DNA from 2 places in the Cyanobium sp. WAJ14-Wanaka genome. Region 2 is predicted to be linked to the other one. Evidence: predicted binding sites of a transcription regulator. Region 2 holds the regulator's gene; the other holds the start of a gene.
The links. The regulator NtcA, encoded in region 2, controls nitrogen genes in cyanobacteria. The targets are predictions, from matches to a motif close to GTANCNNNNGNTAC.
Positions count from the first base shown of each region.

Region 1: a site for NtcA is predicted at 1,466-1,479, ahead of queF (preQ(1) synthase). Genes of this name have one in related genera too.

Region 1 is NZ_JAGQAZ010000001.1:1,163,377-1,169,159, reverse strand. Features, by position in the region: gene KBY49_RS06580 (hypothetical protein) at 1-59, opposite strand, end outside; gene KBY49_RS06575 (TlyA family RNA methyltransferase) at 163-1,020, shown strand; gene KBY49_RS06570 (P-II family nitrogen regulator) at 1,025-1,363, opposite strand; gene queF (preQ(1) synthase) at 1,530-1,946, shown strand; gene KBY49_RS06560 (cytochrome c biogenesis protein ResB) at 1,920-3,209, opposite strand; gene KBY49_RS06555 (cytochrome c biogenesis protein CcdA) at 3,206-3,928, opposite strand; gene KBY49_RS06550 (FtsW/RodA/SpoVE family cell cycle protein) at 3,938-5,107, opposite strand; gene KBY49_RS06545 (phycobilisome linker polypeptide) at 5,178-5,378, opposite strand; gene apcB (allophycocyanin subunit beta) at 5,411-5,783, opposite strand, start outside.
Region 2 is NZ_JAGQAZ010000002.1:595,864-601,646, forward strand. Features, by position in the region: gene psbH (photosystem II reaction center phosphoprotein PsbH) at 1-179, shown strand, start outside; gene KBY49_RS09690 (TatA/E family twin arginine-targeting protein translocase) at 202-447, shown strand; gene pth (aminoacyl-tRNA hydrolase) at 480-1,088, shown strand; gene KBY49_RS09700 (DUF3146 family protein) at 1,093-1,350, shown strand; gene KBY49_RS09705 (resolvase) at 1,328-1,780, opposite strand; gene KBY49_RS09710 (DUF3084 domain-containing protein) at 1,777-2,973, opposite strand; gene ntcA (global nitrogen regulator NtcA) at 3,015-3,755, opposite strand; gene KBY49_RS09720 (cob(I)yrinic acid a,c-diamide adenosyltransferase) at 3,981-4,580, shown strand; gene dcd (dCTP deaminase) at 4,596-5,189, shown strand; gene thyX (FAD-dependent thymidylate synthase) at 5,212-5,783, opposite strand, start outside.

The DNA of each region.
Region 1 (5,783 bases), on a different contig from region 2:
GCCCCCACCAGGCGAAGACGCCTGCCAGCTCGGGAGCGACTGGGTTGGGAGGAGGTCATGGAGGCCACCTTGCGATTTGGCAATCCTCCGCTGGTTTTTGCTGCAGGGCCCCCATGTTTGGAATGTGTTCGGTTTCTAGTGTGCGTTGAGCACAAAACGCCCATGGCTCCAAAGCAACGCCTGGATCTAGAGCTGGTGGCCCGGGGTTTGGTGAGCTCCCGCCAGCAGGCCCAGCAACTGATCCGGGCCGGCAAGGTGCGCTGTGGCGACCAGATTTTAGATAAGCCTGGCACCGAGGTTCAGCCGGAAGCAGAATTGCTGGTGCAGCAGCCACCGCGCTTTGTATCCCGTGGCGGGGAGAAGCTCCTGGCGGCCCTCGAGGCCTTCCCCATCAAGATTGGCGGCAGGGTTTGCATCGATGGCGGCATCTCCACGGGGGGCTTCACGGATTGCCTCCTGCAGCACGGTGCCACGCGTGTCTATGGCATTGATGTGGGCTATGGCCAAACGGCCTGGAGCCTGCGCAGTGACCCCCGGGTGGTGCTCAGGGAGCGCACAAACCTGCGCCACCTCACCGCGGCCGATCTCTATGGCTGTGCAGATGCTCTGGGCAGTGCCGAATCCTGGCCGGATTTGGCCGTGGCCGATCTGTCTTTCATTTCCCTCGGACTGGTGCTGCCGGCCCTCTGTGCCCTGATGATGCCTGGCGCCCCGGCGGACTTACTGCTCCTGGTGAAACCCCAATTTGAAGTGGGTAAGGCGCGGGTAGGCAAGGGCGGGGTGGTGCGGGATCCGGCCGCCCATGTCGATGCGATTTCAGGGGTGATTGCCTCAGCCCAAGGCCATAAACTCGTGCCCCACGGCTTGGTCGCTTCTCCGATTACGGGCCCGGCCGGCAACCACGAGTACGTGCTCTGGCTTCGGCCCCAGGGGCATCCACCAGGGGAAAATTGGGAAGAGCAGCCAGCCGTTAATCCCGAAAGCATTGCTGCCTTGGTGGAGCGCACCCTGGCCAGTTAGGTGCCTAGATGGCGGTGCTGTCGCGGTCGCCGGTGCGGATGCGAATCACCGAATCGATTGTGCTGACAAAAATCTTGCCATCGCCGATCTCGCCGGTGCGGGCCGCGTCTTGAACGGCGCTCACCACGGTGTCGACCTTGTCGTCGTCGACAACGATCTCCAGCTTGAGCTTTTGCAGAAACTCCACGGTGAATTCCGAGCCACGATAGCGCTCCACCTGGCCCTTTTGGCGGCCAAAGCCGCGCACTTCGCTCACGGTCATGCCCACGATGCCTGCATTGACCAGCGCAATCTTGACGTCCTCCAACTTGAAGGGACGGATGATGGCCTCGACTTTTTTCATGGCGGCTGCTGGGACCTGCGGTGAGTCTCTCAGGCCCCCTCCATTAATGGAAGGGGGTAGGGACCCTTGGACCCATTAGGCCCGAGCCTGGCGGCGGTCGCCGTAACAACCGCTACTGGTTTGCCTGGCGTGCTGCCTAGGATCCAGGCTTGATTTCAGGTCAGCGATGGATTTAGGGCAAACCCAAACCCCGCTCTATGGCGAACGGGCCATCGCCGATGCCCAACTGATCTGCTTTGAGAATCCCAGGCCTGGCAGGCCCTATGAGGTGTCGATTGAACTGCCTGAATTCACCTGCAGATGCCCCTTTTCGGGCTACCCCGACTTTGCGGTGCTGCGCCTGCTCTATCAGCCGGGGCCCCGGGTGTTGGAGCTCAAGGCGATCAAGCTCTATGTGAACAGCTACCGGGAGCGCTCCATCTCCCACGAGGAGGTGGCCAACCGCATCCTCGACGACTGTGTGGCGGTGGCCGCACCCCAATGGATGCAGCTGGAGGCCGATTTCCATCCCAGGGGCAATGTCCACACCGTGGTGCGGGTCTGCCATGGCACCCGCCTAGACCTGGGCGATCAGCTCCGGTAGCTCCCGGGCAAAGGCCGTCAGGTTACGGTTGCAGAGGCCAGCCACATGCAGCCGTCCCCCTGATCCAACCCCCTCGCCAATGGCCCAGAGTTGGCGGGTGGCCAGCAGACTCAAACCACCGCCGGTCAGGGCGATCGCGAAACCTGCGTAGACCAGGGGTACGCCAGGATCCTTTTTGAGCAGGATGCCGCTGGCGGGCAGCACTCTTTCGACCCGAATCGGTAGGCCCTTGATCTCCACCGGATCTCCCCCGGGCACCAGTTGGCTAATCAAATTGCCATCGGGGCCATAGACATCTACAGGGCCTGCTTCGTTGTTGAGGCTCAGCAGCACAGGCTCGCTGCCGTCTGGCCTGGTGGGCAGCACCAGCCCCCATATTTGCTCACCCAGCTGGGGAAAGGGTTGGAGGGGCAGCTGCAAAAGGGGGCTTTTACCCAGTTGCACGGTGATGGCCGCCAGGGCCCAGTCGGCTTGGTAAAGGGTGATGCCCTGGAAGCGCAGGGGGTGGTTGACGCTGATCTGCGCCTGCTTGAGCTCCGGGCCATCCTCCCCCTTTAGGAGCCGCAGTTGGGAGGTGAATTGCTCTGGCCGGCCGGCCGGGTCCCTTTGCACCGAGAAGCCATCCACGGCGATTACCAGCTGGCTTTGGCCGCGGCTATCGAGCAGATCCAGGGTGCGACCCGGGGCTAAAAATTGCTCCGAGCGTTGACCGCCTAGGGAACCCCAGGCGGCACCCAGCATGAAAACCACCAGGCCCGCATGCACCAGCATCGGCCCCACTCGGCCCAAAACCCCTTTGCGGGCTGCGAATCTTCCCTCCTGCCTCTGGATCTGCCAGCCCTGGCTTTGCAGCAAGTTTTCCAGCTTCTCGAGGCTGACGTTTGGTTCGCTGGAGGGAACCGTTTCAGCCACGCTTAGTTTGCTCAGTTGGCGCGGAGATTTGTAATCAATCCAGCGCAACGCTGCCTGCAGGGCGGGCCATTGCCGCTTCCAGCTGCAGAGCAACAGGGATAGGGCCAGCCAGGCCAAAAGCCCTAAAAACCAGTTGCTGGAATAGATGTGGTCGAGCTGGAAGGCCAGCACCCCATCCCCATGGAGCACCCCCAGCCAGGGCTTGGGGTCGTAGAGCTGGTGGTAGAAGGCTTCACTTTCCTTCTGGGGGATGGCCGTGCCGACGCCGCTGGCAATGGCAATTACCAACAGCAGGCCAATGGCCAGGCGCAGATCGGAGATCAGGCCCGCAATTTTTTGGAAAATCCTCATAGCCAGCGGGCTAGCAGGGTTAGGGCGCCGGTGGCCACCAGCACTACCCCACTGATCGGCGGCACCCACTGGCCGAGCCGCCTAAGGCTGAGCAGGTTGGGAAGGCTGGCCGCGGCGGTGCCGGCCAATAGCAGCGGCAGCACCTGGCCTGCGGCAAAGCTGGTGAGCATCACCATGCCCACCAGGGGCTTGCCGTTTTGGGCCATCCAGCCCAGCAATACGGCCAATACGGGCGTGGTGCAGGGTGTGGCCGCCAAACCAAAGGCGAGGCCAGCGGCCAGGGGGGCCAGGGGGGCCGGCACCTTGCGGCGCCATATTTCCGGATCTGGGCCGGCCGGTAGGGGAATTTTCAGCAGCCCCAGCAGGTTGAAGCCCATCACCAGGGCCAATACGGCCACGATCGTGGGGATTAGGCCGGGGATCTGGCCATAAATCCTGCCCAGTAGGCCACTTACTAGTCCGAGCAAAACCAGGGAGGCAACAATCCCTGCCGCGAAGCTGAGGCTGCGCTGCCAGGGCTTTGGCGCAGCTGCGCCAAAGCCCGCCAGGTAGGCGAGGGTTACGGGCAGTAGGGAAAGGGAGCAGGGCCCAAGGCTGGTCAACAACCCGCCGGCAAACACCAGGGCGACCGTAAAAGGCGTGGGGGAGGCCAGGGACTGTTGCAGCAGCAACTCGCTGCTGCGAGCCCATTCAGCCAGTAGGGGCCCAAGGCTGATCATTGCAAAAGCCTATCGGGCAGCTGCCGGCCGCTGGCGCCTGGGCGCGGTTGTGAGCCCACTTCCCTCCAAGGAGCAGCGCAGCAGGAGGCCGCAGATCAACAGGCTGGCCATCAGGGAATTTCCGCCGTAACTGATCAGGGGCAGGGGCAAGCCGGTGGTTGGCATGGCGCCACTGGCCACGGCGATATTGAGGATCGATTGGCCCACCAGGATCGTGGTGCAGCCCATGGCGATCAACCGCTGCTGGTTGGTGCGGCACTGCAGGGCGATGCGCAGACCAATAAAGCTAAACAGCAGCAGAAATAGCAGCAGCACCACCGAGCCCAGCAAGCCGAATTCTTCAGCAAACACCGCAAAGATGAAGTCGGTGGATTGGATGGGCAGGTACTGGAGTTTTTGGGTGGAGAGGCCAAAGCCAGATCCAAACAACCCGCCTGAGCCAATGGCCAGCAGGCTTTGGACCAGTTGGTAACCGTCGCCCTGGGCATCGCGCCAGGGGTCGAGGAAGGAGATCACCCTGACCCTTTGGTAGGAGTTGATCAGGATGCTGCCCACCCCCAGCAGGGCGCCGCCGCCAGCCGAACCGAGCAGCAGGATTTTTGGCAGACCGGCGGCCAGGGCCATCAGCCAGAGGAGCAGGCCCGTTAGGGCGGCCGTGCTGAGATTTGGCTGCTTGAGGATCAGCAGGACTAGGCCCCCCAGGATCCCTAGCCAGAGCAGTTTTTGATCGATGCCAATCCGTTTCCAGTGGGCAAAGATCGAGGCGCCTTGGAGCACCACAAAGGGTTTTACCAGCTCCGATGGCTGGATTTGAATCGGGCCAATCACCAGCCAGCGGCTGGCCCCGTTGACCGTGCTGCCCATGACCAGGGTGGCGGCCACCAGCACAAGACAGATCAGCAGGGCCAAAGGTGCCAGGTGTAACCAGCGCCGCAGGCTGGTACGCAATCCCAACCAGAGCAATCCCCAGCTGGCCACCATCCAGATGACCTGTCGCTTGAGGTAGTAGGCCGCATCACCCATTTCCCGCTCCGCCACCCACCAACTGGCGGAGGTGAGCACCAGCAGGCCCACCAGACTCCAAATGGCCACCATGCCCAGCAGCAGCCGGGCTTCGGCTGGCCATAGCTGCCAGGGCAGGGGCAGCCAGCTGGTTGGGGTGCGGGAGGTGTTGGCCACAAAAAAGCCCGGCAAAAGCCGGGCATTAGGGATTCAAGAAGACAGGCCCAAACTTAAGCGGTTCAAAGGCTCAGTTGCCAACGTTTTGCTGGCGGCGTCCGGCGACTAGCTCCACCTTGAGGATTTTGCCCCCCTGCTTCATGATTCGCTGCTGCTCGGCAAACCAACTCTCGTAGGGCACCCACTTGGTGAAGAAGGTGTTTTGCAGTTCACGCTGGGTGCGTGATTTTTCCGGGCAGGGAATGCAGGCAGTGATCTTGAACAGGCGCATGGGAAGGATCCTCAGGGTTGAAGCTCGAGGGATCAGTTACCCAGGCCGGAGCTGATGTAATCGAAGTAGACGCCCATCTCTTTGCCGGCATCGGGGCCCACTAGGGAAGCGGTGGTCTCCTTCATGGCCTGGATCGACTGCACAGTTGCGCCGATGGGCACGCCCAGGGAGTTGTAGGTCTCCTTGAGGCCGTTAAGTACGCGCTCGTCGAGGATCGAGGTGTCCCCAGCCAGCATCGCGTAGGTGGCGTAGCGGAGGTAGTAGTCGAGGTCGCGAATGCAGGCCGCATAGCGACGGGTGGTGTACATGTTGCCGCCGGGACGTGTGATGTCCGAGTACAGCAGTGATTTGGCTACGGCTTCCTTGATGATGGCCGAGGCGTTGGCACTGATGGTGGCTGCGGCG
Region 2 (5,783 bases):
GAAATCTGCTCCGCCCCCTAAATTCCGAGTACGGCAAGGTTGTGCCGGGTTGGGGCACCACCCCGGTGATGGGAATCTTTATGGTGCTTTTCCTAGTGTTTCTGCTGGTGATCCTGCAGCTGTACAACAAGTCGCTGCTGCTGGAAGGCATCAACGTGAACTGGAACGGCTTCGGCTGAGCTCCAATCACCCCCCAGCTCCATGAATTTTTTTGGCATCGGATTACCCGAAATGGCAGTTATTGCTGCCATTGGGTTGCTGGTGTTTGGACCGAAGCGCCTGCCTGAGCTGGGTAAGACCCTGGGCAAAACCCTGAAGGGATTTCAATCGGCCTCCTCGGAATTTGAGAAGGAGTTCCGTGGTGCCATGAATCCTGAAACTGAAGCCCCAGTTCAACTGCCCGTTCCTATGCCAGAGCCGGTTATCGAAGAGCCGCCCGCGGCCTGACGGGAGTGGCCTTGAATCCTGAGTCGCCAGCCCTGGCTTTACAGCTGGTTGTGGGCCTGGGTAATCCGGGCAGCAAATATGCCGGCACTCGCCACAACGTGGGCTTCATGGCCCTTGAGCAGTTGGCGGCAGCGGCAAAGGCTAGCTTTCGTAATCAGGCCAAGTTGCACGGCCTCCTGGCTGAAGTGGGCCAGGGAAATAGGCGCTTGAGGTTGTTGATGCCCCAGACCTACATGAACGAGAGCGGCCGCTCGATTCGTGCTGCCCTCGATTGGTTTGGCCTGAAGCCTGGGCAGTTGTTGGTGCTGGTCGACGACATAGACCTACCCCTGGGCAAATTGCGCCTGCGCGCCAGCGGTAGTGCAGGCGGTCACAACGGTTTACGCAGCACGATCAGCCACCTGGGCACCCAGGATTTTCCCCGGCTACGCATTGGCATTGGGGCCCCTGCCCTCAACCCCATTGAGCGCAAAGAGCGCACCGTGGGCCACGTGTTGGGCAGCTTTGCCTCAGGTGAACAGCCCCAACTCAAATCGGTGTTGGCCGAGGTTGAGAGTGGCATCGACTTAATTCTGCGCCTGGGGCTCGAGCGGGCTGGCAATCGTTTGAACAGTTTCAAGCCAGAAGAGGCCGCAACCTGATTGCATGGCTCGACTTCCTGCCACCACGGCGCAATTGAGGGTGCTTCACCAGAGCTTTAGCCAACGGCTGTTGGAGGGTGAGGTGAGTGCGGGCGGTTTTAAGTGGACCTTTAGCTGGGCATTCGATCGGGGTCAATTAAGCGTGGAGCCCTCCCTGGGCCGGGCCCTGATCCAAGATGCCCTGCTCCGCTTTTTGCTGAAGGCTGACTACCAGCTGGAGCCTGGTGGTGACTACGTTTTTACGGTGCGGGCCAAGTTCTGAGCAGGGCGCTGTCCCGGCGCTTGAGTTCCCGTTTCAGGTGGCCTTCCACCAGTAGCTGGGCCGCTAGATCATCCAGGTCGCGGGGGGGGAGGCGCAGGCCCCTGGGCACTAGGCGCCTGAGGCCTTTGGGGGGGAACAGCTGCCAAAAGCGATGCCGGGCGGCCAGGGTGGTGCCGTATTCGTCCACGAGATGGGTTTCTAAACCGAATGGGGCAATGGCATGAAGCCAGCCCCTACTGCCGGTGCCGTTGCCAATTACCAGGCTGGCTAGGCCTTCGCCCCGCCAATGGCCCAGCCAGGCGAGGGCCGCGTCCGGTTCGAGAATGGCGGCCTGTTCGATCCAGCCGCCCTCCCGATCGGCAATGACGAGACCGCATTTGCTGCGGCCTGGGTCGATGCCGGCAATTAGGCAATTCGGCTTCCAGTTCACCGAAGGTTGCCCCGGGCGCCACCCTTCTGTAGATCGCCATCCCGATCCCAGCGCAGTTCCACCGCAATGGGATCGGGAGTGTCAGCACTTTGAACAGCGACCGCCGAAAGGGCAACGACAAGGCCCCTGGGTCGTTCGCTTAACTCCGAGCTCAGTTGCCGCACCGCGGCTGGATCCACCTGAAGGCCATCCGCCACCGTGCCCTGGCGCTGGGCTCGGGCATAGGCGGCAGCGAGCAGCAGATTTAGGCGTCTGTTGATCGCCTCGGGATTGCTGAGATCCCCTTCCAGGATGGTGCTGGCAAGCACTTCACCGGCCTTGATCACGGGTCGGTTTGGCCGGAGGTCGGGGAAGGCCAGCACCTGCCTTTCCCCGCGCAACACATTGGCTGCCGAAATCAGGCTCACTACCCAGCTGCCTGGTTTGGCAAGCATTTCTTCGAGTTTGGCAATGTCGCTACGGGGCACCAGCAGAATTTGCCGATCAGCGTTCTGGCCCGGCAGCACCCTGCGAAAGGCATTGAGGTTGGCCTGCTGCAACAGGGCCGTAACCACGGATTTTGCCTGGCTTGGCTGCTCCAGCTTCACCTTGGCGCTGGCCAGGATTTGACCGCTGCTGATCACCACATCGCCGCGGCGGAAGGCAATCAGGTTTGTCTCCAGATCCTTGAGCTCTTTTGTGCCGGCGGCAATTTGGCTGCGCACCTGGGCCAAATCCCTTTCGTTGCTGCGGATTTCGGCATCCCGCACCTGTAGGTCGCGGCCCAAGCGGCTGCGTTCCGCCTCCAGTTGCCGGCGCTGGGCCAGCAGCGGTGCCAGGCTCCTACGCAGGGTCACCAGCCTGGCTTCCGATTGGTTTAGTTGGCCCTGGAAGCGGGCCTGCTCCTTTTCTGCCTGCTTCCGCTTGGCTTCGCTCGTGGCCAGGTTGCTGCGGCTGGTTTGCAGGCGAGTTTCCAGCTTGTCGAGCTCAAAAAGCCCCACCCGCAGCCGTTCACTCACCAAAAGCATTAAGCCCAAAGACACGGCACTGATCACGCTGCCGGTGAGCACGGTGATCAACACGGCCGTGCGTCGGGGCCGCATCTGAAACAGGCTTAAACGGGCCTTGCCCACCCGGCTGCCCAGGCGATCACCAAGGGTCGAGAGCACGCCCCCAAGCACGAGCAGCGCCAGGATCAGAAGCCAGCCCGACACAGGTTTCAGCAGGGGGTACCAGTATCCCCCGGCGAAAGGCTTTAGCTAAAGCGCTTGGCCAGGGCGATCGGATCAAACACGGTGATTTTTTTGCGATCGATCTGCACCAGCCCTTCGTTGCGTAGGTCGCCCAGCAGGCGGGTGATTGTTACCCGGGTGGAGCCAATGGCCTCGGCGATCGCCTGGTGTGAGAGGCGCAGATCAATGGTGATCCCCTCGTTGCCAGGCACCCCAAAATCCCGGCAGAGAACTAGCAGAAAGCTCACCAGCCGCGAAGACATATCGCGGTGGGTGAGGGTTTCTATCATCGTTTCGGTCTGCAGAATCCTCGAAGAAAGGCCCTGCAGCAGGAGCAGTCCGACGCTGGCGTCCTGTTCGATGGCCCGCCTTACGGAGGTGGCCGGCGCCGTAACCATCTCCACCCTGGTGAAGGCAATCGCGTGATAAAACCTGTCTGAACGCTGGCCCGTCAGCAGCGACAAGACCCCGAAAAGGCTGTTTTCGCGGAGTAGGGCCACCGTGATTTCCTCTCCGGATTCGTAGACCCGTGAGAGGCGGACAGCGCCGCGGCGCAATAGGTAGACCCGTTCTGCGGGGTCTCCGGGAAAGAAGATGGTTTTCCCCCGTTCAACCGTTTCAACGCTGCTACCAGAAAGGGAGCGGATTACCTCCAGCAGGGTTGCGGAGCCCTGGCTCGCCACACCGACCCCCGCCACGCTGCCGGGGGAGCCGGTTGACGGTGTGTTGGCCGTACGGCTGAATCCGTGGATCACGCCAACCATCGGGATGGACAGATGGCAGGAACCTAGGTACCACCGCTGCCTCAACATGTAGCAACCCGCACCTTTTTGGCGCCCCATGCCCTGGCGCGGCACCAGTAGTACGGATGCTTCCACTATCGGTAGTGTCCTTTCCTTGTAAAAGGCCCCTACGCCGCTACATTCAGATTCTGCGGCATTCGCCCCTAGGGCTGGCTGCGTTCCTAAAGCCAGATCTCCGGGGAGTTGATGACCGCCAGCCTGTCTGCTGCCAACCCAAACCACCAGCGCCCGCAGCGGTTGGAGTTGGTGGCCGGTGGCATCCAGGCCCATGCCCCCAGGCCCTTACGCATTGCCGAGCAGTCGGAAGGTCTGCTTCAGATCCATACGGCCCCTTTCCGGGGCAGCTTTGGCTCCGTTCTCAGCCAGGCCCTACGCGCTGCTGGTCTTGGTAGCCGGGTGCTGGTTTCCCAGCTGCTCAAGGGCGGGGTGGAGCAGGGGTTGGCCAACAGTGTTTGGCTATGTGGCCGCCTGCAGTGGCTGCGCCCTGCGGTGCCAGCTTGTTTGGCCGAAACTGCGCAAGCTGAATTTGCAGATGGCGGCGCCTTGGCCGCCGTGCAGGAGGTTTGGGCCTTCAGCCGCGAGCAGCTGATCAGTGGGGCGGTGGACCTAATGGTGCTCGATGAACTTGGCTTGGCGATGGAGCTGGGCTACCTCCAGCCGGCCGAGGTGCTAGATGCGCTTGAGCGCCGTCCAGCCCACCTGGATGTCATCCTTACTGGCCCTGCCATGGGCCCTGCCCTGATGGCCCTGGCTGATCAAGTTACCGAGCTGCGTCGCGGCTTTTAGGTTCTCTCTCCCGTCATGCTGAAAAACGACCTTTGGATCAAGGAGCAGGCCGCAGAGGGCATGCTCGAGCCATTTCAATCCAGCCTTGTTAGGCATCTCGATCCAGAGAATGGTGCCTCGCCTGTACTGAGCTTTGGCTGCTCTTCCTATGGCTACGACCTGCGCCTTTCGCCCAAGGAGTTTTTGATCTTCCGCCATGTGCCGGGCACGATCATGAATCCGAAGCGCTTCAATCCCGCCAACCTCGAACCAGCAGCCCTCGCCGAAGACGCCGACGGGTCCTACTTCATTTTGCCTGCCCACTCCTATGGCCTAGGTGTGGCGCTAGAAAAGATGAAGGTGCCAGCCAATATCACCGTGATCTGCCTCGGCAAAAGCACCTATGCCCGCCTTGGCATCATTGTCAATACCACCCCAGCTGAAGCCAGTTGGGAGGGCCATCTCACCTTGGAGTTCAGTAACTCTTCGGGGGCAGATTGCCGCATTTATGCCAACGAAGGCATTTGCCAATTGCTCTTTTTTGAGGGAGATCCCTGCGAGACCACCTATCAGGATCGGGCTGGTAAATATCAACATCAGCCAGAGCGGGTGACCCTGGCCAAAGTTTGAGTACCGGGAGCTCTAGGGACCCCTAGGGCGCTAGGCGGGCTTTGTGGAGCCGGCTCTTCTCATACCACTCTGCAAACTGGGGTGTCCAGGTTTGCAGGTGGGGCCACATCAGGTCGCAGAGTTCGCGAATTTCCTGCTGGGCATCGAGCTTAGCCCGCAGATCTAAAAAGTGAAGAAAGGCCCGCAGGGTGAAGCTCACCACAAAGTGTTGGCGATAGTCGAAGGGCAGGATGCCGCGGGCATGCTCCTCCGCAAAACCTGCCGCCAGTAGATCCCTGTAGCGCTCAGCGGCCTGCTGACAAAGCCCCAGGTCGATGGCCCTTTGCTCGCCTGTGTAGGCGTATTTTTTACCTTGCCGGTCGCTGTAATTACCCTCTGGGCGTAGGTAGAAAACCTCCTCCAGCTCCAGCTCCCCTGCTGCGGCTTTACAGATGCGATCGCCGGTATAACGCATCGACTGCACATCGAAGCTCACCCCCACCCGGTGGGTGCGGGCCTGTTGCATCACCGAATGGGGAAACCAGCCCACATTCAGCACAATTTGGGCATGCTCCAGGGGGCCGTAGTGGCCCCTCTCCCCAGACAGCAAACGCT